3 regions of the Pseudomonas bambusae genome follow, and region 1 is predicted to be linked to each of the others. Evidence: predicted binding sites of a transcription regulator. Region 1 holds the regulator's gene; each other region holds the start of a gene.
The links. The regulator FliA, encoded in region 1, starts transcription of late flagellar genes. The targets are predictions, from matches to a motif close to CTAAAGTTTNNNNNNNNNNNGCCGNTAA.

Region 1 (10,809 bases):
GTGGCGGCCGTACGGGTCGGATTGTCCCGCGCCATCGTGCAAAGCATTGTCGGCATTGAGCCGGAGCTGCCTGTTATCACGCTTGAGCCAAGGTTGGAACAGATATTGCTCAATAGTCTGCAGAAGGCAGGACAGGGTCAGGAAGAAGGCGTTCTCCTCGAACCGAGCATGGCTGAGAAACTTCAGCGCTCGTTGATCGAAGCGGCGCAGCGTCAGGAGATGCAGGGTCAGCCGGTTATTTTGTTGGTCGCAGGTCCGGTTCGCGCCATGTTGTCCCGCTTTGGACGCCTGGCCGTCCCGAACATGCATGTTTTGGCGTATCAGGAAATTCCTGACAATAAGCAAGTCACCATCGTAGCGACTGTCGGGCCGAACGGCTGAGGTAGTGAGTCATGCAAGTTAAGCGTTTTTTCGCCGCCGATATGCGACAAGCCATGAAACTGGTTCGCGATGAGCTGGGCGCTGAAGCCGCCATCATCGGGAATCGGCGGATCGCGGGCGGTGTGGAACTGACTGCCGCACTGGACTACAAATTGTCTGCGCTGGCCCCGCGCGTGCCGAACATCGAGCTGGAAGACGAACTGCGCAAGACCCAATCGCGCATCGTAACCGCTCAGGCCGAGCTGACCCATCGCAGCGAACTGGACACCGTCGCCAATCGCCAGCTGTTCACCGGCGTGGCCATGGACGACAGCAAACAGATCGAACCGACGCTGGACGAACCCTTTCGCCCGTCGATCCACGCGGCCATTGCGGCTGATCGTGCTGAACGCGCCGAGCGTCAATCGGTCGAGCCGGGCATCAGCCAGCGTGCGTACGACTCGATGCGCTCTGAATTGAATGGCCTGCGTGAACTGCTGGAAGTCCAGCTGGGTTCGCTGGCCTGGAACCAACTGCAAGGCAGCCGCCCGCAACAGGCGAACCTGTGGCGCCGTCTGCAACGCGTCGGTCTGTCGGGGCCTCTGTCCCGTGACCTGCTGGCGATGGTGCCGGACACCGACGATCAGCCCCACGCCTGGCGCATGTTGCTGGCGCACCTGGCGCGCATGATCGTCACCCCGGATGTCGAGCCGCTGGAAGAGGGCGGTGTGATTGCGATGGTCGGCCCGGCAGGCATGGGCAAGACCACAACGCTGGCCAAGCTGGCGGCGCGTTACGTGTTGAAGTACGGCGCACAAAACATCGCGCTGGTGAGCATGGACAGCTTCCGCATCGGGGCGCAGGAACAGCTCAAGACGCTGGGCCGCATCCTGAATGTGCCGGTGACCCACGTTGACCCCGGTCAATCGCTGGCTCAGGCGCTGGAGCCGTTGCTGCGCAAGCGTGTGGTGTTGATTGACACCGCCGGCCTGCAAGCCAGTGATCCGGCCCTGCGCCTGCAACTGGAGAGTCTGGCCGGTCGCGGGATCAAGGCGCGCAATTACCTGGTGCTCGCCACCACCAGCCAGAAGCAGGTGCTGACGGCGGCGTACCACAGTTATAAGCGTTGCGGTTTGGCCGGGTGCATCCTGACCAAGCTCGACGAAACCGCCAGCCTCGGCGAAGTGCTGAGCCTGGCGGTGACACATGAATTGCCCGTGGCCTATCTCACCGATGGCCCGCGCATTCCGGATGATCTGCATCTGCCACGTCGGCATCAGTTGGTCAGCAGGGCTGTCAGCGTTCAGATGCAGGAGGAGCCTAGCGAGGAAGCGATGGCGGATATGTTTGCGGATCTTTATCACAGCCCCGGCAAGCGCGCGGGCTAGGTAAGGAAAATGACAGTGGAATATACCTGCATCGATGGTCTGCCAAGCATTGTTCACGCAGTGAACGTGCAGCCCGAAATGTGGCTTTGGTCTAAGCAAGACAAGGTAAAAAATTAACATGGGCAGCATGCATCCCGTACAGGTTATCGCGGTGACCGGTGGCAAAGGTGGCGTCGGCAAGACCAACGTGTCAGTGAACCTCTCGCTGGCCCTGGCTGAGCTGGGACGTCGCGTCATGTTGCTGGACGCCGATCTGGGTCTCGCCAACGTTGACGTATTGTTGGGACTGACCCCTAAACGCACCTTGGCGGACGTCATTGAAGGACGCTGCGAGCTGCGCGATGTTCTGTTGCAGGGCCCGGGCGGTGTGCGCATCGTGCCTGCGGCGTCGGGCACCCAGACCATGGTTCACCTGAGCCCTGCGCAACACGCGGGTCTGATTCAGGCGTTCAGCGACATCGGCGACAACCTGGACGTGCTGGTGATCGACACCGCTGCCGGGATCGGCGAATCGGTGGTCAGCTTCGTGCGCGCCGCGCAGGAAGTGCTGTTGGTGGTCTGCGATGAACCGACCTCGATCACCGACGCCTACGCGCTGATCAAACTGCTGAACCGCGACTACGGCATGAACCGTTTCCGCGTGCTGGCTAACATGGCGCAGAGCCCTCAGGAAGGCCGCAACCTGTTCGCCAAGCTGACCAAGGTCACCGACCGCTTCCTCGACGTGGCCCTGCAATACGTCGGCGCCGTGCCGTACGACGAATGCGTGCGCAAGGCCGTGCAGAAGCAGCGTGCGGTGTACGAAGCGTTTCCACGTTCCAAATGCGCGCTGGCGTTCAAGGCCATCGCGCAGAAGGTCGATACCTGGCCATTGCCGGCGAACCCGCGAGGCCACCTTGAATTTTTCGTTGAGCGCCTGGTTCATCAGACCAGTGCAGGGCCTGTGTCATGACTGCAAGTGGCTATCGCATGTACAGCAAATCGTCCAAAGATTCTCAGTATGAGCTGATCGAGCGCTATGCCCCTTTGGTCAAGCGCATCGCCTACCACTTGCTGGCGCGTCTGCCGGCCAGCGTGCAGGTCGAGGATCTGATCCAGGCCGGCATGATCGGCCTGCTCGAAGTGTCGACCAAATACGATTCCACCAAGGGTGCGAGTTTCGAGACGTACGCCGGCATTCGTATTCGCGGCGCGATGCTCGATGAAGTGCGCAAGGGGGACTGGGCGCCACGCTCGGTCCACCGCAATACGCGCATGGTCAGTGACGCGATTCGTGCAATTGAAGCGAAAACCGGTCGCGACGCTAAAGATCACGAGGTTGCGGCCGAACTTCAATTGAGTCTCGACGATTACTACGGGATTCTGAACGATACCTTGGGCAGCCGCTTGTTCAGCTTCGACGACCTGTTGCAGGACGGCGAGCATGAAGGGTTGCACGAGGACGGCGCGAGCCAGTCGCTCGAACCGTCGCGGGATCTGGAAGATGAACGTTTCCAGAGCGCGCTGGCGGACGCCATCGCCAACCTGCCCGAGCGTGAGCGCCTGGTGCTGGCGTTGTACTACGACGAAGAGCTGAACCTCAAAGAGATCGGGGAGGTCTTGGGGGTCAGCGAATCCCGTGTCAGCCAGCTGCATAGCCAGTGCGCCGCACGTCTGCGGGGCCGGTTGGGAGAATGGCGCGCGCGTTGACGCATTGACGCGGGCCCGTCTTTTCACAAAGATGCCTGCGTTTTGGGTGGTAAGGCCGGCTGTGCAAGGCGTTGTGTGGGAAGCAAAAGGGACAAGGCAGGAGCCGCTGGGATCAGGTCTTCGGACTTTTTCCGTGGCGCTCATCACGTGTTTCTTCGAAAGGCCCCCTCGTTTTCGTGTGACCGGTGGAGCGATGTTGCCGGTATTGATTGAACGCGCGTCCAGGCACTGGGCGCGTTAAAGACTGCTTGGAGGTCGAATTGGACAAGAACATGAAAATCCTCATCGTTGATGACTTTTCAACGATGCGGCGGATCATAAAAAACCTGTTGCGTGACCTTGGGTTCACCAACACGGCCGAAGCAGATGACGGTACCACCGCATTGCCGATGCTGCAGAGCGGTGCTTTTGACTTTCTGGTGACCGACTGGAACATGCCTGGCATGTCCGGCATCGACCTGCTGCGTCAGGTGCGTGCCGACGAACGTCTGCGTCACCTGCCTGTGTTGATGGTGACCGCCGAAGCCAAGCGCGAGCAGATCATCGAAGCCGCTCAGGCGGGCGTGAACGGTTACGTGGTCAAGCCTTTCACGGCTCAGGTGCTCAAAGAAAAAATCGAGAAGATATTCGAGCGCGTCAATTCCTGATGTCCGCTGTGAGGGCGCTATGGATTCCAAAGATTCGACAATGGGTGACTTCGAGTCGACCCTGAAGAAACACGCACAAGAACTGGTCGCCAGCCTCGAAAAAGGCAAGTTCGGCGACGCCGTGCAACTTATCCATGAGCTTAATCAGACCCGGGACCGCGGCCTGTATCAGGAAGTGGGCAAGCTGACGCGCGAGCTGCACAGTGCAATCGTCAATTTCCAGATTGACCCGCACATGCCGCAAGCCGAGGAAGTGTCGCAGATCACGGATGCCACCGAACGTCTGTCGTACGTTGTCCGCCTCACTGAAGGCGCGGCCAACCGCACGATGGACCTGGTGGAGCAGAGCACACCGCTGATGAACGGCCTGAGCGCCGACGCCAAGGCGTTGAGCGTCGATTGGGGCCGCTTCATGCGCCGCGAAATCGGTGCTGAAGAGTTTCGTGATCTGGCCCGCCGCGTCGAAGGTTTTCTGACCCGCAGCGAGAAGGAGACCCACGAGGTCGCCAGCCACCTGAACGACATTCTGCTGGCTCAGGACTATCAGGACCTGACCGGTCAGGTGATCAAGCGTGTGACCACACTGGTGACCGAAGTCGAGAGTAATTTGCTCAAGTTGGTGCTGATGGCCAGTCAGGTCGATCGCTTCGCCGGGATCGAACACGACCAGGAAGAGTTCCGTAAGCAAAAAGAACAGGAAAAACTTCATTCCAAGGGTGAAGGTCCGCAGATTCATGCCGATAAACGTGAAGACGTCGTATCCGGTCAGGATGATGTAGACGATCTGCTATCCAGCCTCGGCTTCTGAAATCCAGAGCCAGGGTTCTATGTGAAAGTGGCTGTGGGCTTGCGCGCCAATGTCTCGACGAAGGCAATGCGCGCAGGCCATCGACGCAGCTCCTGGATCGGTTGACGGTTAATTTTAGGAGCACCCCCAATGAGCTTCGGCGCCGATGAAGAGATCCTTCAGGATTTTCTGGTAGAGGCCGGCGAGATTCTGGAGCAGTTGTCCGAACAGTTGGTCGAGCTGGAAAGCCGACCGGACGATGCGGACCTGCTCAATGCAATTTTTCGCGGTTTTCACACTGTAAAAGGGGGCGCAGGCTTCCTCCAGCTCAATGAGCTGGTCGAATGCTGCCACATCGCCGAAAACGTGTTCGACATCCTGCGCAAAGGTGAGCGCCGGGTCGACGCGGAACTCATGGATGTCGTGCTCGAAGCACTGGACACCGTCAACAGCATGTTCGGCCAGGTCCGTGAGCGTTCGGACGTGACCCCGGCCACGCCAGAGCTGCTCGCCGCGCTGTCGCGTCTGGCCGAGCCTGCGTCTGCCGACGAAATCGCCGCTGCCCCTGCGCCGGTGGTTGAAGAGGTGGCCGAAGCGCCTTCCGAAGACATCACCGATCACGAATTCGAACAACTGCTGGACTCGCTGAATGCCGTGAAGGCGGAAGCGGCGAGCGCAGCCGTGTCTGCGCCACCGGCACCTGCACCCGCTGCGCCTGCAACGGAAGCCGCCAGCGACGAAATCACCGACGCCGAGTTTGAATCCCTGCTGGATCAACTGCATGGCAAAGGCCAGTTCGCGGTCGATGCCGTGGCACCTGCTGCCGCATCGGCTGCGTCTGCTGCGCCGGCTGCCGCGCCTGCCGGCGATGAAATCACCGACGACGAATTCGAAGCGTTGCTTGATCAACTGCACGGCAAAGGCTCGTTTTCCGCCGACACAGCGACAGCCGTTGCCCCTGCTCCAGTGGCGGCCGCGCCTGCCGCTGCCGAGTCCGGCGCCCCGGCGTCGGATGAAATCACCGATCACGAATTCGAAGCGCTGCTCGACCAATTGCATGGCAAGGGCACCTTCTCGGCGGATGTTGCCGCGAGCGCGCCCGTTGCCACGGCACCCGTGAAAAAAGCCGAACCGGCCAAGGCCGAGGCCCCCAAAGCCGAGCCAGCCAAACCGGCGGCCGCGCCTGCTCCGGCTGCGGCACCTGCGCCTGCAAAAGCGGCCGCTGCGCCAGCCCCTGCAGCGGCATCACCGGCCCCGACAGCACCGGCACCGGCCCGGGCACCTGCACCGGCAGCCGCCGACAAGGCCCCGACCGAAGCCGAAACCACCGTGCGCGTCGACACCGCGCGGCTGGACGAAATCATGAACATGGTCGGCGAGTTGGTGCTGGTGCGTAACCGTCTGGTGCGCCTGGGCCTCAACAGCGGCGATGAAGCCATGTCCAAGGCCGTGTCCAACCTGGACGTGGTCACCGCTGACCTGCAAACCGCCGTCATGAAGACGCGGATGCAGCCGATCAAGAAAGTCTTCGGTCGCTTCCCGCGACTGGTTCGCGATCTGGCCCGTCAGCTCAAGAAAGAAATCAACCTTGAACTGGTGGGTGAAGAAACCGACCTGGACAAGAACCTGGTCGAGGCCTTGGCCGACCCGCTGGTCCACTTGGTGCGCAACGCGGTTGACCACGGTATCGAATCGCCGGAAGAGCGCGAAGCATCGGGCAAGGCCCGTGGCGGTCGCGTGGTGCTCTCGGCGGAACAGGAAGGTGACCACATCCTGTTGTCGATTTCCGATGACGGCAAGGGCATGGACCCGGCGGTGCTACGCGCCATCGCGGTCAAGCGTGGGGTGATGGACAAGGATGCCGCGGATCGCCTGAGCGACACCGACTGCTACAACCTGATCTTCGCGCCGGGCTTCTCGACCAAGACCGAGATTTCCGACGTGTCGGGCCGTGGCGTGGGCATGGACGTGGTGAAAACCAAGATCGCCCAGCTCAACGGCACCATCAATATCTACTCGACCAAGGGCCAGGGCTCGAAGATCGTCATCAAGGTCCCGTTGACCTTGGCGATCATGCCGACCCTGATGGTGATGCTGGGCAACCAGGCGTTCGCGTTCCCGCTGGTCAACGTCAACGAAATCTTCCACCTGGACCTCTCGACCACCAACGTGGTCGACGGTCAGGAAGTGGTGATCGTGCGTGACAAGGCGCTGCCGCTGTTCTACCTCAAGCGCTGGCTGGTCAGCTCGGCCGCGCATGAGGAGCAACGCGAAGGTCACGTGGTGATCCTTTCCGTCGGCACCCAACGCATCGGCTTCGTGGTCGATCAACTGGTGGGTCAGGAAGAAGTCGTGATCAAACCGCTGGGCAAGATGTTGCAAGGCACGCCAGGCATGTCGGGCGCCACCATCACCGGTGACGGCCGCATCGCGCTGATTCTCGATGTGCCGAGCATGCTCAAGCGGTACGCCGCGCGGCGTATTTGATGCCCGGTATGCAGTGAACCTCGTGTGGGCGAATTCATTCGCGAAAATCGGTCAGGCGACACCTCTGTAGCGTCTGTCCCGCCGCTTCGCGAATACGTTCGCTCCCACTGGTTCCTTATCCATCCCTGTAATACGGGTGGATCAGAGGTTGATGAAACGGGATGGCCCCTGAGGGGACAGGCCCTACGGAGTGTTTATGGCAGTCAAGGTTCTGGTGGTAGACGATTCCGGCTTTTTCCGCCGGCGCGTCTCGGAAATTCTTTCCTCTGACACAACGATTCAAGTGGTCGGCACCGCCACCAACGGCAAGGAAGCGATCGAGCAGGCCCTGGCCCTGAAGCCCGATGTGATCACCATGGACTACGAAATGCCGATGATGGATGGCATTACCGCAGTTCGTCACATCATGCAGCGTTGCCCGACTCCGGTGTTGATGTTCTCCTCGCTGACCCACGAAGGCGCCCGGGTGACCCTGGATGCGCTGGATGCCGGTGCGGTCGATTACCTGCCCAAGAATTTTGAAGACATCTCGCGCAATCCCGAGAAGGTCAAACAAATGCTGTGCGAAAAGGTGCATACCATTTCCCGCAGCAACCGTCGTTTTAGCGGTTACAGCAGTGCGCCCGTTGCGCCGTCGCCTGCCCCGACTGCGCCAGCGCCGTCCACCGGTTCGCTGCGCAGTCCGGCCCCGACGCCCGGTGCGACGACCCGACCTGCGCCAGCCCCCGCACCGACCCGTGCTCCGGCGGCCCATGCGCCGACGTCGCCCGCGCCCAAGCGCAAGGCCTACAAACTGGTCGCCATCGGCACGTCCACCGGCGGACCTGTGGCACTGCAACGTGTGCTGACGCAATTGCCCGCGAATTTTCCGGCCCCCATCGTGCTGATCCAGCACATGCCTGCGGCCTTCACCAAAGCCTTCGCCGAGCGGCTGGACAAGCTGTGCCGCATCAGCGTCAAGGAAGCCGAGGACGGCGACATCCTGCGTCCGGGTCTGGCGCTGCTGGCCCCTGGCGGCAAGCAGATGATGGTCGATGGCCGTGGCGCGGTGAAAATCCTGCCGGGCGACGAGCGTCTGAATTACAAGCCGTGCGTCGACATCACCTTCGGCTCGGCGGCCAAATCCTACGGCGACAAAGTGCTGGCGGTGGTGCTGACCGGCATGGGCGCCGATGGCCGTGAAGGTGCGCGTCTGCTCAAGCAGGGCGGCAGCCACATCTGGGCCCAGGACGAAGCCAGCTGCGTGATCTACGGCATGCCGATGGCCATCGTCAAAGCCGATCTCGCCGACGCGGTCTACAGCCTGGATGACATCGGGCGTCACCTGGTCGAGGCCTGTCTCTGATGGATGTCTTGACGCTCATAGGGATCATTCTGGCGTTCGTCGCGATCATTGGCGGTAACTTCCTCGAAGGCGGTCATCTCGGCGCCTTGCTCAATGGCCCGGCGGCGCTGATCGTCCTCGGCGGCACATTGGCGGCGTGCCTGTTGCAGACGCCGATGAGCGCCTTCAAACGGGCGATTCAGATCTTCATCTGGATTCTGTTTCCGCCGCGCATCGACCTTGCCGGGGGCATCGACCGCGTCGTGTCCTGGAGCCTGACCGCACGCAAGGAAGGCCTGCTGGGGCTGGAAACCGTGGCCGACACCGAGCCGGATGCCTATTCACGCAAGGGCCTGCAATTGCTGGTGGACGGGGTCGAACCCGAAGCCATCCGCAGCATTCTGGAAGTGGACTTTCTGACCCAGGAAAGCCGCGACATTCAGGCCGCCAAAGTCTTTGAAAGCATGGGCGGCTACGCGCCGACCGTGGGCATCATTGGTGCGGTCATGGGCCTGATCCATGTGATGGGCAACCTGGCCGATCCGAACCAGTTGGGCAGCGGCATTGCCGTGGCCTTCGTCGCGACCATTTATGGCGTGGCGTCGGCCAACCTGATTCTTTTGCCGGTGGCGAACAAGCTCAAGGCCGTGGCGATTCGTCAGTCTCGTTACCGCGAAATGCTGCTCGAAGGCCTGCTGTCGATTGCCGAAGGCGAGAACCCGCGCTCGATTGAATTGAAGCTGCAAGGCTTCATGGAGTGATGGACTGATGGCCCGTCGACGTCGCCACCACGAAGAGCACGAAAACCACGAACGCTGGCTGGTGTCCTACGCGGACTTCATCACCTTGCTGTTCGCGTTTTTCGTGGTCATGTACTCGATCTCGTCGCTGAACGAGGGCAAGTACAAAGTGCTGTCCGAAGCGCTGGTCGGGGTGTTCAACGAAGCCGAGCGCAGCGTCAAGCCGATCCCCATTGGCGAGCAGAAACCCCAGACCGTGCGCCCGGCCGACCCGCTGGTTCAAGACAGCGAGCAGACCGACGCGGCGCTGGGGCAGGGCGCCCAGGACCCGCTGAAGTCGATTGCCGACGACGTTAACGCGGCGTTCGGTGATTTGATCGCCTCCAATCAGATGACCGTGCGCGGCAACGAGCTGTGGATCGAGATCGAACTCAATTCCAGCCTGCTGTTCGGCAGCGGTGACGCCTTGCCCAGCAATCAGGCCTTCGACCTGATCGACAAAGTGGCCAAAATCATCAAGCCGTTCGACAACCCGATCCACGTCGAGGGCTTCACCGACAATCAGCCCATCAACTCGTCGCAGTACCCGAGCAATTGGGAGCTGTCGTCGGCGCGGGCGTCGAGCATCGTGCGCATGCTGGCCATGGACGGGATCAACCCGGTGCGTATGGCCTCGGTGGGTTACGGCGAATTCCAGCCGCTGACCTCCAACGCCACCGCCGATGGACGTGCCCGCAACCGCCGTGTGGTGCTGGTGATCTCGCGCAATCTGGACGTGCGTCGCAGCCTGACCGGCTCCGGCACCGCCGCCAATGCGAAACCCGATGCGGCGCTGCGTCGTGCTGGCACACAAACTGCACCGACACCCGCCAAGCCGCCGCAAGGCGTCAAATCTTCGTCACCTGCCCCTTGAATCGGTCTCGGTCATGGTTGTGATGGCTGGGGGGAACGCGAACATATGAGAGTCTGGGCAGTAGCCAATCAGAAAGGCGGGGTCGGGAAGACCACCACCTCCATCGCTTTAGCCGGTTTGCTGGCTGAGGCGGGCAAGCGCGTGGTCGTCGTCGACCTGGACCCTCATGGCTCGATGACCAGCTATTTCGGTCACGACCCCGATGCGCTGGAACACAGCTGCTTCGACCTGTTTTTGCACAAGGGCGCGGTGCCGGAAGGCCTTCCCGGTCAACTGCTGCTGCCCACCAGCGACAATCGCATTTCCCTGCTGCCGTCGAGCACTGCGCTCGCCACCCTTGAGCGCCAATCGCCGGGGCAGAGCGGCCTGGGCCTGGTGATCGCCAAGAGCCTCGCGCAGCTGTGGCAGGATTTCGATTACGCGATCATCGACAGCCCGCCGTTGCTGGGCGTGTTGATGGTCAATGCGCTGGCC
Region 2 (10,809 bases), 2.0 Mb from region 1:
GTACAGGCGATGGAGATGTATGGGCCGTAGCGCCCCTTCGCCAATGAATTCACTTACAGGTGTTCGTGCATCAGTCGATTCGACTTAAATCCCGATGTTCCCCAACGTCAGCACAATGTTGCGCAACGTGCCGGCGATGGTGGGGTGTTCGACTTCGAAGCGTTCGACTGCCAGGTTCACACCATCGGCCAGATTGTTGTCGGGGGTGGCGTTTTCGACGGCGATCTCGGCCTGGATCTGCGCCATCAGCGTATGCAGGTCTTCGCGTTCTTCTTGGGTCAGCGGCGGGTTCTGCTCCAGTTGCTCGCGCAGTGCATTGAGTTGTACTTCCAGTTCGCGGGCGGGCATAGGGTGCTCCCTTTATGAGTAGTCTCTGCATGGACCTCAGCGCGTCGGCAAAGGTCCTTTGTCGGTAAGACTAATCCACACCGGGCCTTTCTGCATGACCCTGATCAATCAGGGCTTTTCGGCCTTCATGCGGCGCAGGGAAATGTCCGCCAGGCAGGATTCCAGATCGGCCAGATGATCGATCACCGAGTGCGCGCCCGTCGCGTACAGCTCCAGGGTGGCGCGGCCTCGTAGGCGCTCACGCTCCAGGTCGCTCAGGGCGTCCCAATGAGCCGGTGACAGCCCGCACAACGGTCCACAGGACGCGAGGCCCACGGTCCACAGCCCCGCATTGAGCCCAGCAGTCAGCAGACGAGGATCGCCGCTGACCAGCACGCAGCCGTCGAGTTGGGCGACATTCAGGCTCATCAAGGCCTGCCAGCAGGCATCCGGCGCAGGCCAGTGGTTGTTCGGGCTTGGGGTGGGGTGCACCAGACCGGCGAGCGGAGACGCCAGCTGCTCGGTGATCGCGGCGGGGTATTCATCGATCCACGCGCAGGGGATGCCTTGCTGCTTGAGGCTTCTCAAGGCCACCATCGCGCCGGGCGTTGGGTGGGAGAAGGGGGTGGCGTCGTGTGAGTCAAACGATTGGCCATCGCGGCTGCGCAAGGTCCGCACCTGCGCGCCGAAATCGACCAGGCAGCCGCTTAGTCCAAAAAGCACGGCGGTGAACGAAGGGGCGGGCACGGCGACCGGGGCAAGCATGAAATTCCCTCTCAAATGCCCAAGACGCTAAGGGAGTTTCATGACAGTGCGATGACCGAAGGGTGACATTGTGAGCGGATGTTTAAAGATCAGCACATTCCGTCAGTGTTCGGCGACGTAAATAGTGACAGAACGCTTTATACTCTCGCCTTTGGTTGGGGGGCGTAGCGCCCGCTTCATCACTTTTGACTGGGAGTCTTTGCTATGCCCGTGACCGGTGCAGGCTTTATCAATCGTCTGGCTCGAACGTGTTTCTGGGCCGGTCTGGCCCTGGTGCCGATGGCCGCTCAGGCCGCTGAAGATGATCCGTGGGAAGGCGTCAACCGTGCGATCTTCCGTTTCAACGACACTGTCGACACTTACGCGCTGAAGCCCATCGCCCAAGGCTATGACTTCATTACGCCGCAGTTTCTCGAAGACGGCATCCATAACATGTTCAAGAACGTCGGTGAGGTGACCAACTTCGCCAACGATGTCCTGCAAGCCAAGCCTCAGGCTGCTGGCGTGGACACTGCCCGCTTGATCATCAACACCACGTTCGGTCTGCTGGGCTTCTTCGACGTCGGCACCAAGATGGGCCTGCAACGCAACGACGAAGACTTCGGCCAGACCCTGGGCCACTGGGGCGTGGGCAGCGGGCCTTTCGTAATGCTGCCGTTCTTCGGTCCGAGCACCGTGCGTGATGCCTTCGCTAAATACCCTGACACCTACACCCAGCCGTACCGCTACATCGACCACGTGCCGACCCGCAACACGGCGTTTGGCGTGAGCGTGGTGGACACCCGTGCCAGCCTGTTGTCGGCTGAAAAACTGGTCAACGGCGACAAATACATCTTCATCCGTAACGCCTACTTGCAAAACCGCGAGTTCAAGGTCAAGGATGGCAAGGTCGTCGACGATTTTTAATCGCGACTGACTGTTGCGCAGATGCAAAAAAGGCGACTTCCGAGTCGCCTTTTTTTTCGTATTTTTTCGTAATTCTTTTTGCCGAATCTGTGAAGCGGTTCCGTTTTGATATCACTTCATGGTCAAAATGGTCAGCCCCAGTTTCTGCTCGTCACCTTCGACGTCGGCGATCCAGACCACCTCGGTGTCGGCTTCCAGGCCTTTGAGCGCGGCGTGTTCGGACTCGATTCGGACGCTGATCCGGTCACCGACCTTGAACGACCGAGGCGCCTGTATCTGCATGCCGGAGCTGGATAAATCCACGCACACGGCGGGGATGATCTGGCCTGCGTAGATCAGGCTGATGTCCGCGTCGACACGCATGCGGATGTAGTCTCGTTTCTCTGCATAGTCGCGATCGATCTGACCCATGGTGCATCCTTCATTTTTGTTGCTGATTTAGGGGTTCTTATAACTCCGGGCGATTTGAGATGTAAAGACGCCGACCGACCACTGGAGCGAGCTTGAAACGCCCGGCGGATGGGAGTACCGTCTGCGCCTTGAAGGGCACCTCTGACGACTGAAGCGTTTGACCAAAAGTCCGCTGCCACCGTACAGAGAGGCTAGAAGCGAATCCAGTAAGCGGCCTGACAGAATCCGACCGCTTACGCCAACCTGATCTGGCGCCGTTTGCCCACATGCAAAAAACCAGTGCCACGCTGCTGATTATCGATGACGACGAAGTGGTGCGCGCGAGCCTCGCGGCCTACTTGGAAGACAGTGGGTTCAGCGTCTTGCAGGCCAGCAATGGCAAGCAAGGTCTGGAATCCTTCGAGAAAAACACGCCTGATCTCGTGATCTGCGATCTGCGCATGCCTCAAGTTGGAGGCCTGGAGCTGATTCGTCAGGTCACCAGCCTGTCGCCGGACACTCCGGTGATCGTGGTCTCCGGCGCGGGTGTCATGAGCGATGCTGTCGAAGCATTGCGTCTTGGCGCGGCCGACTACCTGATCAAACCGCTGGAAGACCTTGCAGTGCTTGAGCACTCCGTCAAGCGGGCACTGGATCGCGCGCGCCTCCTTCAGGAAAACCAGCTCTACCGTCAGAAGCTTGAGACCGCCAACCGCGAACTCGAAGCCAGCCTGCATCTGCTGCAGGAAGACCAGGATGCCGGTCGCCAGGTTCAGATGAACATGCTGCCGACCAACCCGTGGGCGATTGACTCGTTCGAATTCGAACATGAGATCATCCCGTCGCTGTACCTGTCCGGTGACTTCGTCGATTATTTCCGCGTCGATGAGCGCCGCGTCGCATTCTATCTCGCCGACGTGTCGGGCCATGGTGCGTCATCGGCTTTCATCACCGTGTTGCTGAAATTCATGACCACGCGCCTGTTGTTCGAGTCCAAGCGCGGCGGCACGCTGCCCGAGTTCAAGCCTTCCGAGGTGCTGGGCCACATCAACCGGGGTCTGATCAGCTGCAAGCTGGGCAAGCACGTGACGATGGTGGGCGGTGTGATCGACGAGCAAAGCGGTAAATTGACTTACAGCGTTGGCGGACATTTGCCGTTGCCGGTGCTGTATACGCCGACAGAAACCCGCTACCTTGAAGGGCGCGGCCTGCCGGTGGGGTTGTTCAACGAAGCAACGTATTCGGACCATGTGCTGGACCTGCCGGAGTCCTTTAGTCTGACCCTGCTGTCTGATGGCATTCTGGACCTGTTGCCAGGTGATACACTCAAAGAGAAAGAGGCCAACTTGCCTGAATTGGTGAAGTCGGCGGGCGGCAGCCTGGATGGTCTGCGTCGTAAGTTTGGATTGGCCACGCTCGGGGAGATGCCGGATGATATCGCCTTGTTAGTGTTGAGCAGGAACCTTTAATGAGTACCGGTAGAATCCAGTTTGCCGAGCAAGATGGCACCTTCGTCCTGAAGTTCGTGGGAGAAGTGCGCCTGACCCTCTGTTCGGCGTTGGATGCGACGATTGAGCGGATCTTCACCTCGAGGAATTTTTCGACCGTGGTGATCGATCTGACCGAAACGCGCAGCATTGACAGCACGACCCTCGGCCTGTTGGCCAAGTTGTCGATCCTGTCCCGTCAGAAAGCGGGTCTGTTGCCCACCGTCGTGACCACTCACGAGGACATTACGCGCCTGTTGCAGTCGATGGGCTTCGATCAGGTGTTCAACATCGTCGGTCGTCCAATTCCCCGTCCCGAAGCGCTGAGCGACTTGCCGTCGCAGGATCAGTGCGAAGATGTGGTGAAAGCCAAGGTGCTGGAAGCGCACAAGATTCTGATGGGCTTGAATGACTCCAATCGCGAAGCCTTTCGTGATCTGGTGAATGCGCTCGAACACCAATAAGCGGTTTCGAATGTTCGCTGAGGCCTAAGCGGCCTCACCTCTGTCACCGTGCTGCTACAGGGTTGCACCCACATCGACCCAAGCATCCGATCTCCCTGTAGGAGCGAATTCATTCGCGAAGGGCCGGTGCAGCCAACACATCCCCATCGCCTGACCCATTTTTCGCGAATGAATTCGCTCCTACAGGGGGGCTGCGGTGAGCCGTCCGGTTTGCTGCTAAAAAAACCATTCCAAACCCCAGGCACAAAAAAAGGCGGCACCCAATGGGCGCCGCCTTTTTTACGAGTGGCCGGTGCTTTACGCCTTGGCGCGCAGCAGTGCCTCAAGCTTTTCCTGGTCACGGGCGAACTGACGAATACCCTCGGCCAGTTTCTCGGTGGCCATGGCGTCTTCGTTGGACGCCCAGCGGAATTGGCTTTCGTTCAGGGTCTGACGCGGTTCGCCGCCATTGCCTGGCTTGAGCTTCTGCGTCAGCGTGCCGTTGTCTTCCGAGAGCTTTTGCAGCAGGTCCGGGCTGATGGTCAGGCGGTCGCAGCCGGCCAGTTCTTCGATCTGGCTCAGGTTGCGGAAGCTGGCGCCCATGACCACGGTCTTGTAGTCATTGGCCTTGTAGTAGTTGTAAATGCGGGTCACGGACTTCACGCCCGGGTCTTCCGCACCGACGTAGTCCTTGCCTTCTGCCTTCTTGTACCAATCGTAGATGCGGCCCACGAACGGTGAAATCAGGAACACACCGGCGTCAGCGCAGGCTTGAGCCTGGGCGAAGGAGAACAGCAGGGTCAGGTTGCACTGAATGCCTTTCTTTTCCAGCTGCTCAGCAGCCTTGATACCTTCCCAGGTTGAGGCCAGCTTGATCAGAATGCGGTCGCGACCAATGCCAAATTCTTCATACAAGCCCACCAGACGTTCAGCACGTGCGATACAGGCTTGAGTGTCGAACGAGATTCGGGCGTCGACTTCGGTCGACACGCGGCCCGGCACGACTTTAAGAATTTCACGGCCAATGGCGACGGCAAAACGGTCGCTGGCCAGATTGATGTCATCGTTGCTGCCGCTGAACGCTTCTTTCAGGCGGTCGGCGTTACTGTCGCTCGAGCCAGCTTTCAGCAGCAGGGAAGGGTTGGTGGTGGCGTCCACCGGTTTGAGCTTTTCAATCGCAGCGAAATCGCCGGTATCGGCAACGACGGTGGTGATTTTTTTGAGTTGTTCCAGCTTGGAAGTCATGAGCGTGCTCTGTCCTGTGGGTTTGATGACATTACCCGAGCGCCGCCGGTCACTCAAGGGCGTAAACCGCAACAAACACGCTGACTTAGAGGCCTGCGTTTGCGCAAACAGCAGGTCTGTACACCAGCCACGAACCGGGTTCTCGCAGACGTTTTTTGGTCTGTAGGGTTCATGTTCGTCGGTTCACGAGGAGGGCGGAGACTCGATCCAGACAGGTTGGAGCACGAAGGGCGGCAGTCGTTCCTTGCGCGGGCCTCGATGGAATGGGCATCAGGCGTTATTCGTCCTGATGCCATAGCGAAAGGCTTACACGCTATCCAGCGAAAACGCCCTTCCAAAGCCACACGCCGAGGATTACATTGGATCCATCAACTCGAGCAAAGGAACCGCTTCGGAGATCAAGGATGATCAGCCATTGCGCGGAGCGCTACCGACAGGATGTTGGAATGGCCATGACCTGAAAACAACCCGCTTCGGCGGGTTTTTTTTGCCTTCGAAAAAGCTCAGGGGCTCGGTGGCGTCGACTCGGGTGGCCATCCGGGATCTGATCACTGTGGTTCAGCGTCCCAACAAGGTGTCGAGGTGGCCGCCCCGGTCCAGTGACGCCATGTCATGAAAATCACCAATGTGATGCATCCCGATGAAAATCTGCGGCACGGTGCGCTGCCCGACCTTCGCCATCAGATCGCGCATCTGCTCAGGATCGTCTTCTACGTTAATTTCAAACGTTCGAATGCCCTTTGAGTTCAGGAGCTGCGTGGACTTATGACATGAAGGGCAGACCGTGCCGGTGTAGATGATGACGTCGTTCATGGTGGCTTCACTCCAGAAGTGGCTAGAACAATCGGGTTGATCTGACGCCGCAGTGACGATGTGCAGGCAGGTTCATGATGCAGCAGGAAACGTCATGAATGGCTGCTTTTAAACCGAAAAATGATGCTGATCGTCTAATTCTCCCTGGCCGAGGAATCAGTAACGGGCCAAACCGTCTGCCTTTGCCTCGGAACAGCTCGGCAGGTGTGAGGGCGTTGATCGGGTGATTCGACCGGCCAGCGGCACAGGAGGTTGATGAGGAAGGGAGCCCAGCGTCGAAGCGCACGTTTCTGGAAGCAGAACCAGCGGGAATGGCTACTGTTGAGCTCGACCGGGTGCGCAGCGAGTTGTGCAGACACCTGAGTCGCCATCGTTTACCACATTGCCCTAAGGACGTTTGATGACCAACATTCCGATCTCGTTACGCTATGCAGAAACTCATGAATGGGCTCGACGAGAGTCCGACGGTACGGTGACCGTCGGGGTTTCAGACCACGCACAAGACAGTTTGGGTGAAATCGTGGTGATTGAATTTCCCCTGGTAGGCCATGAGTACAGGGCGGGGGATCCCGTGGCGGTTGTGGAGTCATCGAAGTCTGCGTCTGATGTACACGCCCCTGTTTCGGGTTTTGTGATAGCCATTAACACTGACCTGATTAATCGACCCTCAGACGTGAATGTGCGCCCCTACGAACATTGGCTTTTCAAAATAAATCCCACCGACCTGGATGAGTATTACTTGTTGCTCACGCCTGAAGACTATGCCGTGAAAACAGGCTAACTGCCTCGCTCGATGCAGGGAATCAAGTGTGATGTTTCGCTCTTGATTCTGAGCGTTATTCTTTTTGACGCGCAAAAAAATGAGAGGTAAGCCAGCAACCCTCTCACAAAATAGATGAGTCTTGGGGGCATAAAGCAGGTGTTCAGTCCCGGCTGCACACACCTCGCGATAGGTTCCTGACGATCATCTCCCCATGTTTAGCAACGCTGGCTTTATGGAGTCTCCACCTCAGTCAAGGAGCCCCTCCATGTTAGCAACGGTGACCGAATCGGAATTTCAGAAATATGCGCTTCTTGATCTAACGTATTCCGGGGTAGCAACGGGATTGCTGAGTGTACTTAATGATCAACCGCGTCCAGTTGCCTGCGGGGAGGGGTTGTATTTTTGCAAGTCGCCTTGCGGAGATAGGGGGATCAGGTATTGGAATAGCTCGCCGATAGGTTGCTTGTACTTTCAACTATTACAAGGCCGGCTCGCCGCACTGTTGTATGCGTCCTCGCCGCTGCCACTCTCCGCCAGCCGACTCTGACGACGGCCTCGCCAGGTGACCTACTATGAGTGTTTTGAAAAATATCAAGTTAAAGACCAAGGTGGTGCTTCTCTCCTTGGGGCCCGCTTTTTTTCTTGCCATTGCGTTCAGTGTCGTTTCGATCGCTGTACTTTACCGAGTGGCTCAAGATGAAATTGAGCAGACCAGAAGCTTGCTCATGAAAGAGCGCTCTGTTTCGCTTGAAAATCATGTACAGATGGCGATCTCTTCGGTGAAGTCCATCTACGACGCCTCGGCACCTGGAGACAATGAGGCGAGAGACCGAGCCATCCAGATCCTGCGCAAGCTCTCGTACGACAAGCAAGGTTATTTCTTTGGTTACGACAGGCATAACATCCGGCTGTTTTGGGCCGACAAAGAGGAAGGGATTGGTAACAGTTACAACGATGTGCAGGATGCGAATGGCGTGTATGCCATCCGGGAGTTGAATATTCTGGCGCATGCCGGCAAGCATTACCTTCGCTATAACTGGCCTGTTCCCGGAAGCGAAAAGCCTGTTCCCAAACTCGGGTATTCGGCGTTGTTCGAGAAGTGGGACATGATGATCGGCACCGCCGTCAATCTGGATGATATAGACACGGAGGTCGCCAATATTGAACAGGCGCAATACGCGCGTATCAAGAGCATCATCACCGCGTTGCTGGTGGCCGACGTTATTCTCCTCATTGTCGTGGGTCTGGTCGCAGGCTTGCTGGGCAAGTCGATTATTCATCCTATTGCCCTTATTCAAGCGAACCTCAATGAGATTGCTTCCGGGGACGGGGATCTGACAAAACGGCTTCCCATCACCAGTCGCGATGAGATCGGGGCACTCGCGAACGCTTTCAACTTGTTTGTGGGCCGTATTCACGATTTGGTAAGGCAGATCGCCGAAGCCACTCAGCAATTGGCGGTCCATTCCAGCAGCATGAACGAACAGGCGCATCAATCTGAACGCGCGATGGATCGTCAGCGTCAGGAAACGGATCAGGTCGCTACGGCAGTCCATGAAATGTCGGCCGCCGCCCATGAGATCGCGCGAAGTGCACAGGCTGCCGCGACCGCCGCGAAAGAGACTGATGATGTCGGCGGTTCGGCGCGCAACGTTGTCAATAACGGGATTTCCAGTATCCACGCACTCATTGATGAAGTGCGGGCAACCAGCGATTCGCTCGACAAGCTTCAGGAAGACGCCAACTCGATCGTCAGCGTGCTGGACGTCATACGGTCGATTGCAGAGCAAACGAACCTTCTGGCCCTCAATGCCGCCATTGAAGCCGCGCGAGCAGGGGATGCAGGCCGGGGCTTCGCGGTCGTTGCAGATGAGGTGCGAGCGTTGGCAAGCCGAACGCAGCACAGCACCCGAGAGATTCAAGAGACGATCAGTAAACTCCAATCAGGTACCGGCGACGCGGTGAGTGCGATGCTCCGTTCCAGTGACAAGGGAAAAGTTTCAGGGGTGCAGGCAAACGAGGCCGGAAAGTCGCTGGACACCATGACGGAGCTGGTCGCTTCCATCAACGCCATGACAGCTCAGATTGCCAGCGCGGCCGAGGAACAGACCGCTGTTGCCGAAGAGATCAACCAGAGCATGACCAAAATCGCCCAGTCAGCGGACTCGGTCGCTCAAGACACCCAGAAGGGGGCCGCCACGGCCCGCAGCGTTGCCGACCTTGGCAATCGTCTGGGAGACCTGATCAAGCAGTTCAAGGTCTGACGGTCAGACCGGATACGGCCGACAACCTCGGCCGTATCCGCCTGCCAAGGCGATGGTGATTGCCATCACGATCTTGTCAGGCGCCGACCGGGACCGATGAATGATCGAATCGCATGTTTCTGATAGAGCGCCGGACCCGCACCCGCTAGCCTGCCGGTGTTGAGCTTTTCCCCAGATGATTCATTTTCCACGGATATCAGATCGCCGTTCAGCGTGCGCGGGAACCTCCCGGTGGAACACACCGGGGGCGTTCCACGTTTGCCACCTGACGTGAGCCAAGGGCGGAACGCAATGGGACCAGACTCATTGAATTGGGACGACTTGAGGGTCTTTCTGCACGTTGCGCGCTTCGAAAATCTTTCACGCGCTGCGAAACAATTGAGAGTTGACACGTCCACGGTCAGTAGACGAATCAGCCAGCTCGAATATACGTTGGGGTTCAGCGTATTCGAGCGCAGTACAGGCGGTGTCAGCCTGAACGAACAGGGCAGGAGGCTGCTCTCTCGGGTGGAGGTCATGGGCGCGGGATTCGCCGATCTGCTCGATGAGCTCGCAGAAGGCACTAACGCGCATTCGGGTCTGGTACGCGTTGGAACGATGGAAGGCCTCGCCTCACTCTACCTGACGCGACACTTGCTGAAGATACAAAAGCGCCACCCCAACATTACCCTGGAGTTAGTGACTTCGACGCAACAACTCCAAGTGACACGGCGCGAAGCAGATATCTTCCTCGGTTTTTTTAAACCGACAGGCGAGGGCTTTGACAGTGAGCGACTCGGTAGCTTCAACGTGCACATGTATGCGTCGGAGCGGTATTTGCTTGAGCGGGATCTGCCGACGCTGGAGACTTTAAACACCCATCATTTCGTCAGCTACATTGATGAGCTGATTCAAATCGATGCCGTTCGGTGGTTAACCGAAGTCCTGAACAACCCGCTTGTGAAATTTCATTCAAACAGCATGATCGCGCAACTGTTCGCGGCAGCGGCGGGCGTTGGCATCGTCATGCTTCCTGAGTTTGTGGAAGCGCAAAAGTTTGGGCTGGTTAGAGTGTTGGAGCAAGAGGTGGTGATCAGTCGAGAACTGTGGTTGAGCGTGCATCGAGAATTGCGATACACCGCACGTATAAAAGCGGTGACAGAGTTTCTTCGTGAGTTGTTCACACGCGGCGGCGCTGTTTATGCCCATTGAGTATCGGCCTTTGGACCTCACGTCGGGCAGGGCTCACCACGCCTGATCAGAGCGTTTCATGTATTCAAGCCCTTTCTGCACAGGTTTCAAACAAAACGTTGATAGCGACTCCACGCTTTATTGTTGAGGAAGAAAAATGAGCAAGGTCAAGAAGGTTGTCGTGGTGACAGGCGGGTCTCAAGGCATAGGGGCGGGCGTGGTTGATGCATTCCGCC
Region 3 (10,809 bases), 1.5 Mb from region 1:
GGCGCATCAGCGGTGCAATAAAGATCGTCACCAAAGCGGCCAAAGTGGTGAGAATCAAGTATTCCGGGTGTTTCACCCACGTCAGCGGATAGTGGCCCAACAGCACGTCGCGCGCCGAACCGCCTCCCAGCGCCGTGATGCAGGCAATCAGCACCACGCCAAACCAGTCCATGCCGCGACGTCCGGCAGACAGCGCGCCAGTCATGGCCTCGGCAGTGATGGCGATCAGGTAAAGCATCAACAGCATGGTGGCGATCCGTGCGAAAGAGGGACGCAGTTTGAAACGCTTAGAAGCGCTTGCCCGCGGTTACGGTGTTCCTGTCACGGGCAAGCAAACGCCTAGTCGACGCGTCAGACTTTGATGAAATGCTCGCGATAAAAACGCAACTCGGCGATGGATTCACGAATGTCGTCCAGTGCCAGGTGGGTGCTGCCCTTCTTGAACTTCAGCTCCGGCGACCAGCGTGCCGCCAGCTCCTTGAGCGTCGAAACATCGAGGTTGCGGTAATGGAAGTAGTTTTCCAGCGTCGGCATGCGCTTATAAAGGAAGCGGCGGTCCTGACAGATGCTGTTGCCGCAGATCGGCGAGCTGCGCTCCGGCACCCACTGTTTGATGAAATCCAGAGTCATGGCTTCGGCTTCAGCGGTGGAAATCGTGCTTTCGCGCACGCGCTGGGTCAGGCCCGAACCGCCGTGCTGACGGGTGTTCCACTCGTCCATGCCATTCAACAGGTCATCGCTTTGATGCACGGCGATGACCGGGCCTTCGGCCAGGGTGTTCAGCTCGCTGTCGGTGATGATGGTCGCCATCTCGATGATGACGTCGTTGTCAGGGTCCAGACCGGTCATTTCCAGGTCGATCCAGATCAGATTCTGCTTGTTCTGCATATGTCGGCTCCTCAGCGTAGGCGCGCAGTTTAGCGTAGCCGAGCGTGCTAGACTCCCCCGCGCTTTACCCAATTAGCAGCTTTTGCATTCCGGATCTCAGAACACCCATGGCCAAACGCCAACTCAACCGCCGCCAAAACTGGCGCATCGAAAAGATTCAAGGCGAGCGCGCTGCCCGTGCCGCCAAACGTGAATCCCAAGCACTGGAAACGCTGGAAGGCGGCGACCTGGGTCCCGAGCAGACGGGGCTGGTCATCGCTCACTTCGGCGTTCAGGTGGAAGTCGAGGCACAGGAAGGCGAACTGAGCGGTCAGGTGTTCCGCTGCCATTTGCGGGCCAACCTGCCAGCGCTCGTAACCGGCGACAGAGTCGTCTGGCGGGCAGGCAATCAGGGCATTGGTGTGATCGTCGCGCAATTGCCGCGCAACACTGAACTGTGCCGCCCGGACACCCGGGGCCAGCTCAAGCCGGTGGCCGCCAACGTCGACATGATCGTCATCGTGTTCGCCCCCGCGCCTGAACCTCATGCCAACTTGATCGACCGGTATCTGGTGGCTGCCGAACACGCCGGCATTCGCCCGCTGTTGCTGCTGAACAAATTCGACCTGATCAACGACGAGAATGCCCCGGCGCTGAATGCGCTGCTGGCGGTCTATCGGACATTGGGTTACCCGGTGCTGGAAGTGTCGGCTCATCACGGCAACGGCATGCAACAGTTGCAAGACTTGCTCGACAGCCACATCAGTGTGTTCGTTGGTCAGTCAGGCGTGGGCAAGTCGTCCCTGGTCAACAGCTTGTTGCCGGAAGTCGGCACGCGGGTCGGGCCTTTGTCGGAGTATTCCGGCCAAGGCACTCACACCACGACCACCGCCCGCCTGTTCCACTTCCCCCGTGGCGGCGATCTGATCGACTCCCCCGGCATTCGTGAATTCGGCCTGGGTCATGTGAGCCGCGCTGACGTCGAAGCGGGCTTCATCGAATTCAACGACCTGCTGGGCCGCTGCCGCTTTCGCGATTGCAAACATGATCGCGAACCGGGGTGTGCGCTGCTCAAGGGTTTGGAAGATGGCCGCGTGCAGCAACAGCGGATGAACAGCTATCGCTCAATCATCGCGAGTTTGCCGGATAGCAGTTACTGAGCCCGAGAGGGCTTTCAACTGACATGCCATAAAACCTGTGGGAACCTGCAAGCCGGTGCTACAGAAACGTATGGAATCTATGGAATCACGCCTGAAAACACAAAATGCCGCGATCACCGCGGCTTTTTTTCGTCTGAACCGAATGTCAGTTCTCGGTTTGGTGGATCTTCAGCTGCCCGTGACCAAAGATACCAAGCGTCTGCCAAATTTCGTCAGGCTGGGTGTAGTTCATCAAATCAACGCAAGCTTTGCACCATTGGATCAGCAGTTATCAAACTAGTTAACCCCAAAAAATAATAGCTACTTCCAACATTATCCATTATCTACAACTTCATCTCTAAAACGGCCACCTCAAAGATTTTCACTGCGCTCCCTATACAAGCAATCATTATCAAATAAAAAAATAACGTTTGCCAGACGCCCTCTTTGTATGCAACGTGGAAATGCACCACGCACCAGCAACACGATTCTGCATATGACTTTTATTGCACTGAATAAATAAATTAAGAAAAGGAATTATCATCATGCCCAATCAGATTGAACTGCCACCTATTGTCATTCGGCCCGACCCACCACCTACGCCATCGCCAATTATTCCCACTTTCCCAATTGATACCCTTAGGCCACTCCCAATGGATCCGCGACTTTCCCATATCGCATCAATTGAGGAACTCGCAAAAAAAGTGAGTCTTCGATCGGAGGAAGCCGTTATCCCACTGTGTGGAATAACCAAATATGCTATGGAGTCGATTGACGCGCTTCACGCAGAACATATTCAAAATCTACAAGAGGATTTGGCCAAAGAAATCACCATGCGCATGGACGAAAGTGCGCTTCCCTTATCAGAACATTTGCTACTCAAGAGGAGCATAATCCAAGATCTTATCGCATCCAAAAACAGCAGCCTGCAGCTGGAAATCCAAATTTCAAACTCCTTCTTTGGAATCAGTCCGCTCAATCGAAACTTTGTAGATGTGGTTAACGAGATTCAGCGCCGCAAAAATCCCCTTGACGTGTTCAAAGCCTGGACAACTTCCTACACGGCGGCTCGATCTGTCGCGGTCTTGACGGATGCCATCAGGATCTTGACTGAACAATCAGCTGCACTGGACGCCCAGATTTCGGCAGCTCAGGCCCAACAGCAGGAACAAGCCGCATTGGCGGCAGCACAGGCACAGCGGCTCGCTGAAGAACAGGCGCAAATGGCTGCTCAAGCGGCTGCGCAAGCACAACGGCAAGCCGAAGAACAGGCAGCTCAGGCCGCTGCTGAAGCACAGCGTCAGGCTGAAGAACAAGAGCGACTGGCAGTTGAAGAGAAACATAGACTTGAGAACCAGGCCACCGCTGCAGGCTTGGCTAACACCTACCACCTCAAAGGCGCGGTCTCCGTTACCCGACCACTGTTCATAACAACGGAGGGCGTCATCGCTGTCGCGGAAACCACGGCGCTTACGCTGCAAGCTGCTATTCGGGCAGCGATTGCAGGTCTGACGGCAGCGGCTGCCAGTGTCGCATCAGGCTTGTTCGTGGGTGTCTCAGCGCTGATATACTCGCCCAAGCTTGGCAATGGGGAGCTCTCCCCAAACTATGCCTTCAGCACCCCTTTGTCCGACATATTGCCGGAAGATACACAAGACCTGCATGCCGTCGCAGCAGCGGAAGGCTCAATCGAACTGCCGTTCCGGCTCAGCTCCAAAACCACCGATCAGGGCGACTCAGAACTAATCGTCGTCAATATTGGAGCATCTAACCTGCACGCGTCGGTGAAGGTCGTTGCAGCTACGCATAACTCGCAGAGCAACACCTTCAGTGTCCAGATTTCAGACACCCCTCCTAAGACCCTCATCTGGACACCCGCTGAGGCACCCGCGAACAGTTCGACTACGCTTCCAGTTGAGGAGCAAGTGCCTTCTGTTATTCCAGGTGCGAGCGTAACGCCCGTCGAGGGGCGGATCGATACATTCCCCCAAGTCGCTGAGATAAGCTTTAATGACTTGATCGTCACTTTCCCAATAGAAACGAGATTGCCTCCTATCTATGTGATGGTTAGCAATCCTTACGAGGGGGCCAATACCAAGGGAAAATATAGCGGACGAATGTATAACCCAGATAACGCAGGTGGCCCGATAAAAAACTTGAGTTGGGAAGATGCTATCATCACTCAAGAAGGTATTGATCTGATCAAGCTGCATACGGGGCGATTTAAGGAGTCTGCGGGTAACAGCGTGATGATTGATCGACTGAACAAGATCCTCGAGGGAAAGATTGAATCTACAGACGTGGACAAACGATTCTACACTCACGAGATTAGAGAGCTTGAGCGCTACAGAGCGCTTGGCGTCAAGGACGAGGTAGAAGGTAATGTATGGAATGATGCCCACGCTGCGACATTGGAAGATTTTAAATTAAAAGACGATCCCGACTTGCTTTATACAGCCGAAGCGACTGATGCTTATCTCAAACAGGAATATGGGGAATAACATGACCGACATTAACGATATAGTCGTAGCGGAAAATCCAACCGACGTCATCCTATTCATTACAAGAAATAACAACGCCATTTCATATCCCAGTTTAGATAGACTATATAGCCGGAACAAATGGATTCATTTCGCGAATAACTTGGAACTGCAACAGCTCGTAGACAACATGGAGCAGGAAGGCTTGATTTCGCGCAGTAATGGCGGCATAAGAAAAGGTCCCAAGTGGAGAGCTCCTTCATTTCTCAGCGAAAACAAATATCCTATAAAAAGCTCTTGAGCTCAGTTCAGAATATCCGCCTCTGAAAGGATTTTCCTCGATCCATCATACTTGGACATGAAACGTTCACTATTGCCTATACTTAAAACAGCAATGAACGAACGCTAATCAATCGCTGAGTGCGAGTTTGCCGGACAGCGGGTACTGAGCCGTACGCACTCTCCTACTCCCACAGGGAAGTGTGTTACCCATCTGAAAACAAAAACGCCGCGATCATCGCGGCGTTTTTTTGTTCGAACCGGGTATCAGTTCTTGGTCTCGTCGATCTTCAGTTGCCCCTGATCGAAGAGGTTCAGCTTCTGCCGAATCTCATGGGGCTGAGCGTAGGCCTGGGGATCGACGGCTGGCGCTGCGGTCGATGCCCCCGGTTTGGCGCCCGGTGCTGTCGGCGAGGTCGGAGCGGGAGCAGCATCCGATTTAGGCGCGTCCCCCGTCCCTTGTGCACCCTCAATACGCTGCTGGGCCTTTTTGGTCAGGACCACGATATCGATACGACGGTTGATCGGGTTGGTGGGGCTGTCCTTGTCATAAAGCGCCGACGACGCGTAGCCCACCACACGAGCGACCTGAGGATCAGGATAGCCACCGGCAGTCAGCGCACGGCGAGCGGCGTTGGCGCGGTTGGCCGACAGCTCCCAGTTACCGAAACCGTTGTTGCCCACGAAAGGCGTCGCATCGGTGTGACCACTCACGCTGATCTTGTTCGGCACCGCTTTGATGGTGTCGGCCATGGCCAGCAGAATGTCTTCGAAATACGGTTTCAGACGCGCGCTGCCGATGTCGAACATAGGCCGGTTTTCAGCGTCCATGATCTGGATACGCAGGCCGTCCTGAGTGATCTCAAACAGGATCTGATCCTTGAACTTCGCCAGTTGCGGGTTCTCGTTGACCTTGGTCTGCAGCTCCTGCAACAGCATCTCCAGCCGCTCTTGCTCGACCTGCTCGGCCGCTGCGTCTTCCTTGTCGGCGTCCACGGGCACCTTGTCCGGGGCGGGGGTGGATTTCACTTCAGGGTTGAGCGTCTGGTCGGGCGACATCTCAGGCGAACCGCCCAGGTCGATCACGTAGGGCGAGCCGCTGTCCGAGAACCCGACCGGGTCTTTGAAGTAACCGGCAATGGCGATCAACTGCTCGGGCGTGGCCGAGGACATCAGCCACAGCACGAGGAAGAACGCCATCATCGCCGTCGCGAAGTCGGCGAAGGCGATTTTCCAGGCGCCGCCGTGGTGGCCGCCGCCGAAGCGCTTTACGCGCTTGACGATAATGGGCTGATTATTTTCCATGGATCAACGACCGCGAACAGCTTGTTCCAGCTCGCTGAAGCTGGGGCGGTGCGCTGGATAGAGAACCTTGCGACCGAATTCGACAGCCAGTGAAGGCGGCACGCCTGAGGCCGAGGCCACCAGCGATGCCTTGATCGACTCGAACACGTTCATTTCTTCTTTGGCGTCGTGGGCCAGACACTGAGCCAGTGGGCCGAAGAAGCCGTATGCCGCGAGAATACCGAAGAACGTACCGACGAGCGCCGCACCGACGTGCATACCGATCGCGGCCTTGTCACCGGAACCCAGGGACGCCATGGTCACCACGATACCGAGTACCGCCGCCACGATACCGAAGCCGGGCATACCGTCCGCCACACCGGTGACGGCGTGAGAAGGATGCTCCAGCTCTTCCTTCATGCTCAGCAGTTCCATGTCGAACAGGCCTTCCAGCTCGTGGGGAGCCATGTTGCCGGAGGACATGATGCGCAGGTAATCGCAGATGAACGCGATCATCTTGGTGTCTTTGAGCACGCTGGGGTATTTGGCGAAGATCGGGCTGTTTTCAGGCTCTTCGATATCGCCTTCGATGGCCATCATGCCTTCGCGGCGGCTCTTGTTGAGGATCTCGTAGATCAGCCCCAACACCTCCAGATAGAAGGCGTGAGTGAAGCGTGAACCGAACATCTTCACGGACTTCTTGATCACGTGCATGGTCATATAACCCGGGTTCGCCTGCAAAAATGCACCGAACGCGGCACCACCGATGATCAACACCTCGAAAGGCTGGATCAACGCAGCAATTTGACCATGGGAAAGTACGTAGCCGCCGAGGACGCTCGCGAAAACGACGATGATGCCGATAATTTTTGCCATAGATAAAGAATACTTACTGAGTCGGGTTCATGGTCATTGTGCGAGAAGCGTTCAAAACTCTTGTTCTACTTATCGGCATGAGTGCGCCAGACTATAGTGAAATCAAGCGAAAATCCTGCCTGGCGTCTGGCCCGGGTCTAGCAGCACGAAGGCCAGCATGATGCCATCATTCGACGCCGATCAAAACCTCCCAGCCGTACGGGCCTTGTGAATGCAATCAGATAAAGCCTCCCCGCTCCTCGTTCCGCAGACACTCGATGCCTGGGTCAAGCAGCTAGACAGTCTCGCCCTGCCTGTTCCCGCCGTCGCGCATGCGAAGGTCAATGCCGCGCTGAACGACAGCCGCAGATCGCTGCGCGAGATTGCTGACTTGATGCAGGACAGCCCCGCGCTGGTTCTCAGCGTGCTGCGCGAAGCCAATGTGCACAGCGGCGGCCTGACCGAACCGGCCGAAAGCCTCGAAGTGGCGCTGAACAGACTCGGGCTTGCCCGCACCGGCACTTTGCTTGCGCGATTGCCGAGCGTGGAACTGCAACAAATCCCGGTCGCACTGCGCCAACTGCAACTGATCAGCCAGCACGCCACACAACAGGCGTACGGGCTGTTTGCGAATCAGTTGGCGCGCCTGTGGCAAGACATTCATTTGGGCAGCCTGCTATTCCTCGCGCCACTGTGGCCCATGGCACTGGCCTATCCCAAGTTGCTGGAAGAGTGGGAATTGCGGGTTATCCACAAAGGAGAGTGCGCCAAGACTGTGGAAAAAGCCTTGTTCGGCGTGCGCCTGGTGCAACTGTGCCAGGCATTGGCGGAGCGTTGGCAACTGCCGATCTGGGTCACACAGGGCTATCACCTGCTGATGCGCGAACAGCGCAGTCTTGTGAAGGTGTTGCGCATCGCCCACGAGAGCGATGATCCGCTCAAACAACAGCAAGCGCTGGATGCCGATCTGCCTTTGCGCCGCTGGTTCAATCAGCCCGCCAACACCATTCTTCTGGCCAATGGCCTGGCGCTATCGGCACAACAAGCGTGGGACTCGCCGCACAATCTGCGCTGGCAATTGCTGACCAGCCTTTATTTGCAACAGCCCTTCGATGACCTTCAACAACAGGTGCACCAGAACGCCGCTGCCAGCGCTCGTCAACACGCAGCGCCCGGCGTCTGGCATCCGGCCGAAGCGTTGCTGTGGCCTTGGGACACCCGCCGCGTCCACAAAGGCTTGCTGCCCGCGCCACCGCCGTCCGCTGAAGCGCTGCAAGTCTGGCGCAAGCACTGCGGCGACCTGCTCAAAGAGCCCAGCGCCTTCACCAATGCCATGCACCTGACGACCACGGCGCGAGACGCTCTGATCGCATCGGGCATGCAACGGGCCGTGCTGCTGATGATCGACCGTAAAACCGACACCCTGCGGGTGCATCAAATCGCCGGCGTGGACAAATCCGCCGCCGCGCTGCTCATCCCTTATAAAGACAGCACGGTCCTGCAACGCCTGTTGGCCCAAGCCACACAATTGCGTCTGAACGCCAGCAACAACGCCCAGTTTTCGGCCTTGCTGCCCCCGCAACTGCGCAATCTGTTTTCGGGTGAAAACCTGTTGATCCGCTCACTGGCCAGCAATGGCCGGGTCATCATGGTGATCGTCGCGGATCAGGGGGGTGGGCCCTTCTCGGAAGTGACGGTGCAAGCCTTCGGAAAAACCGGGCAATGCATAGAGAAAGCGCTGACAACCTTTAGCCATCGCAATGGCTGACGGCTGAGCTACAATTCGCCTCTTTTCATGATCTGGAGACACCCATGTCTGCCTTCTCAAGCTTGCCGCTGGTCATCGAGCCCGCAGACCTGCAGGCACGCCTCGGCGCTTCAGAACTGATCCTGGTCGACCTGACCAGCGCCGCCCGCTATGAAGCCGGTCATGTCCCCGGCGCTCGTTTCGTCGACCCTAAACGTACCCAACTCGGCCAACCTCCCGCGCCAGGCCTGCTGCCGACTCAGGCGCAGCTGGAAGCGCTGTTTGGCGAGCTCGGTCACAACCCGAATGCCGTTTATGTGGTGTACGACGACGAAGGCGGCGGCTGGGCCGGGCGCTTCATCTGGCTGCTGGACGTCATCGGCCATTCGAAATACCACTATCTGGACGGCGGCCTATTGTCCTGGCAGGCGGAAGGTTTGCCGCTGTCTACGGAAGTGCCCGCCCCTGCTGGCGGTACGGTGCCAGTGACGATTCACGACGACCCCACCGCCACCCGCGAATACCTGCAAAGCCGACTGGGCGCTGACGACCTCGCCATCTGGGACGCACGTGGTCCTACCGAATATTCAGGCGAAAAGGTCGTGGCAGCACGCGGCGGCCATATTCCAGGCGCTGTGAACTTCGAATGGACGGCGGGCATGGATCAGGCCCGCAGTCTGCGCATCCGCAAGGACATGCCGCAGATTCTGGAGAGCCTGGGCATCACGCCGGACAAGGAAGTCATCACCCATTGCCAGACACACCATCGCTCAGGCTTCACCTACCTCGTCGCCAAGGCGCTGGGTTACCCGCGAATCAAGGGTTACGCCGGTTCGTGGGGCGAATGGGGCAATCACCCGGATACGCCCATCGAGAAGTAATCGCTCACCCGGCACCCCCTATCTCGACCTTTGAAAAGCCTTTTGAACGCTTTAGGAACCTTGATGAAACAGCGTCTGTTTATCCTTTTCCAATACCTGCTTCCCCACCATCTGCTGTCACGTCTGGCGGGCTGCGTTGCCGAGTGCCGCGTGCGCTGGTTCAAGAACGCCTTCACCCAGTGGTTCGCACGCCGCTATAACGTCGACATGTCCCAGGCCCTGGTGGAAGACGTCACGGCGTACCCACACTTCAACGACTTCTTTACCCGAGCCCTCAAACCGGGGGCACGCCCGCTGGACGAAACACCGGGCGCGATCCTGTGCCCTGCCGATGGCGCGGTGAGCCAGTTGGGCCCTATCGACCACGGCCGGATTTTCCAGGCGAAGGGCCACAGCTACAGCGCACTTGAGCTGCTGGGTGGCGATGCACGCTTGTCCGCGCCGTTCATGGGCGGCGAGTTCGCCACTATTTACCTGTCGCCGAAGGACTATCACCGCGTTCACATGCCATTGGCAGGCACGTTGCGCGAGATGGTCTACGTTCCGGGTCGCTTGTTTTCGGTGAACCAGACCACAGCGGAAAACGTCCCGGAATTGTTTGCCCGCAACGAACGCGTGGTCTGCCTGTTCGACACCGAGCGCGGCCCAATGGCCGTAGTGTTGGTGGGCGCGATGATCGTGGCCTCCATCGAAACCGTCTGGGCGGGCCTGGTAACCCCTCCAAAGCGTGAACTGAAAACCTTCCGCTATGACGAAGCCGCACGCGCACCCATCCATCTGGAAAAGGGCGCCGAGCTGGGGCGCTTCAAGCTAGGCTCGACCGCCATCGTGCTGTTTGGCCCGAATCAGGTGAAATGGGCAGCGGAACTGGCAGCCGGTTCGCCGACTCGAATGGGTCAATTGCTGGCGATCCCTTCTCGGGCCTGATTCTTGCCTGACAAACTTTGAAACGGTTTATTGGCGGGCCTGTGGTTGAGAGCACAGCCCGCCGCTGGTCAGCCAAGCGCCTTTGTATCCTTATTGATACGGTGTCACATTGACATTAAGGGCTGCCCTCATGGCCCAATGCTGGTACAGTCTCTCGTCAGTCTTGTAGGAAACTTCGCTTTCAATTGACGTAAACTTGCTCGTTTAGCTCGGTCACGCGTGTCATGCATGCGATCGCTTGTAGTCATCTGAGCCAGTAGTTGTTGGAGTTTGCCTGTCACATGAGTAACTTAAGCCTCCCACTGTTGTTGCGCGCCCCTGTGCCGACGCAGTCGAGCCTGTCGTTCTGT

Region 2: AAEO81_RS12485 (methyl-accepting chemotaxis protein) is a predicted target of FliA. The motif match lies at 7,456-7,483, and genes of this name have one in related genera.
Region 3: motA (flagellar motor stator protein MotA) is a predicted target of FliA. The motif match lies at 6,995-7,022, and genes of this name have one in related genera.

Annotation. Positions count from the first base shown of each region.
Region 1 is NZ_CP151650.1:4,714,907-4,725,715, reverse strand. It holds gene flhA (flagellar biosynthesis protein FlhA) at 1-381, shown strand, start outside; gene flhF (flagellar biosynthesis protein FlhF) at 393-1,748, shown strand; gene fleN (flagellar synthesis regulator FleN) at 1,867-2,700, shown strand; gene fliA (RNA polymerase sigma factor FliA) at 2,697-3,437, shown strand; gene AAEO81_RS21535 (chemotaxis response regulator CheY) at 3,710-4,084, shown strand; gene AAEO81_RS21530 (protein phosphatase CheZ) at 4,104-4,892, shown strand; gene AAEO81_RS21525 (chemotaxis protein CheA) at 5,022-7,358, shown strand; gene AAEO81_RS21520 (chemotaxis response regulator protein-glutamate methylesterase) at 7,555-8,703, shown strand; gene AAEO81_RS21515 (flagellar motor protein) at 8,703-9,443, shown strand; gene motD (flagellar motor protein MotD) at 9,451-10,335, shown strand; gene AAEO81_RS21505 (ParA family protein) at 10,381-10,809, shown strand, end outside.
Region 2 is NZ_CP151650.1:2,680,916-2,691,724, forward strand. It holds gene AAEO81_RS12440 (DUF4404 family protein) at 85-348, opposite strand; gene AAEO81_RS12445 (HAD family phosphatase) at 457-1,092, opposite strand; gene AAEO81_RS12450 (VacJ family lipoprotein) at 1,297-1,998, shown strand; gene AAEO81_RS12455 (PilZ domain-containing protein) at 2,110-2,409, opposite strand; gene rssB (two-component system response regulator RssB) at 2,676-3,857, shown strand; gene rssC (anti-sigma factor antagonist RssC) at 3,857-4,339, shown strand; gene tal (transaldolase) at 4,637-5,563, opposite strand; gene AAEO81_RS12475 (glutaredoxin domain-containing protein) at 6,122-6,376, opposite strand; gene gcvH (glycine cleavage system protein GcvH) at 6,777-7,157, shown strand; gene AAEO81_RS12485 (methyl-accepting chemotaxis protein) at 7,712-9,403, shown strand; gene AAEO81_RS12490 (LysR family transcriptional regulator) at 9,710-10,594, shown strand; gene AAEO81_RS12495 (SDR family oxidoreductase) at 10,731-10,809, shown strand, end outside.
Region 3 is NZ_CP151650.1:6,206,735-6,217,543, forward strand. It holds gene AAEO81_RS27915 (trimeric intracellular cation channel family protein) at 1-247, opposite strand, end outside; gene orn (oligoribonuclease) at 352-888, opposite strand; gene rsgA (small ribosomal subunit biogenesis GTPase RsgA) at 996-2,027, shown strand; gene AAEO81_RS27930 (hypothetical protein) at 2,107-2,307, shown strand; gene AAEO81_RS27935 (S-type pyocin domain-containing protein) at 2,552-4,507, shown strand; gene AAEO81_RS27940 (hypothetical protein) at 4,509-4,787, shown strand; gene motB (flagellar motor protein MotB) at 5,033-6,070, opposite strand; gene motA (flagellar motor stator protein MotA) at 6,074-6,925, opposite strand; gene AAEO81_RS27955 (HDOD domain-containing protein) at 7,137-8,672, shown strand; gene AAEO81_RS27960 (rhodanese-like domain-containing protein) at 8,717-9,532, shown strand; gene asd (archaetidylserine decarboxylase) at 9,596-10,459, shown strand; gene AAEO81_RS27970 (molecular chaperone) at 10,741-10,809, shown strand, end outside.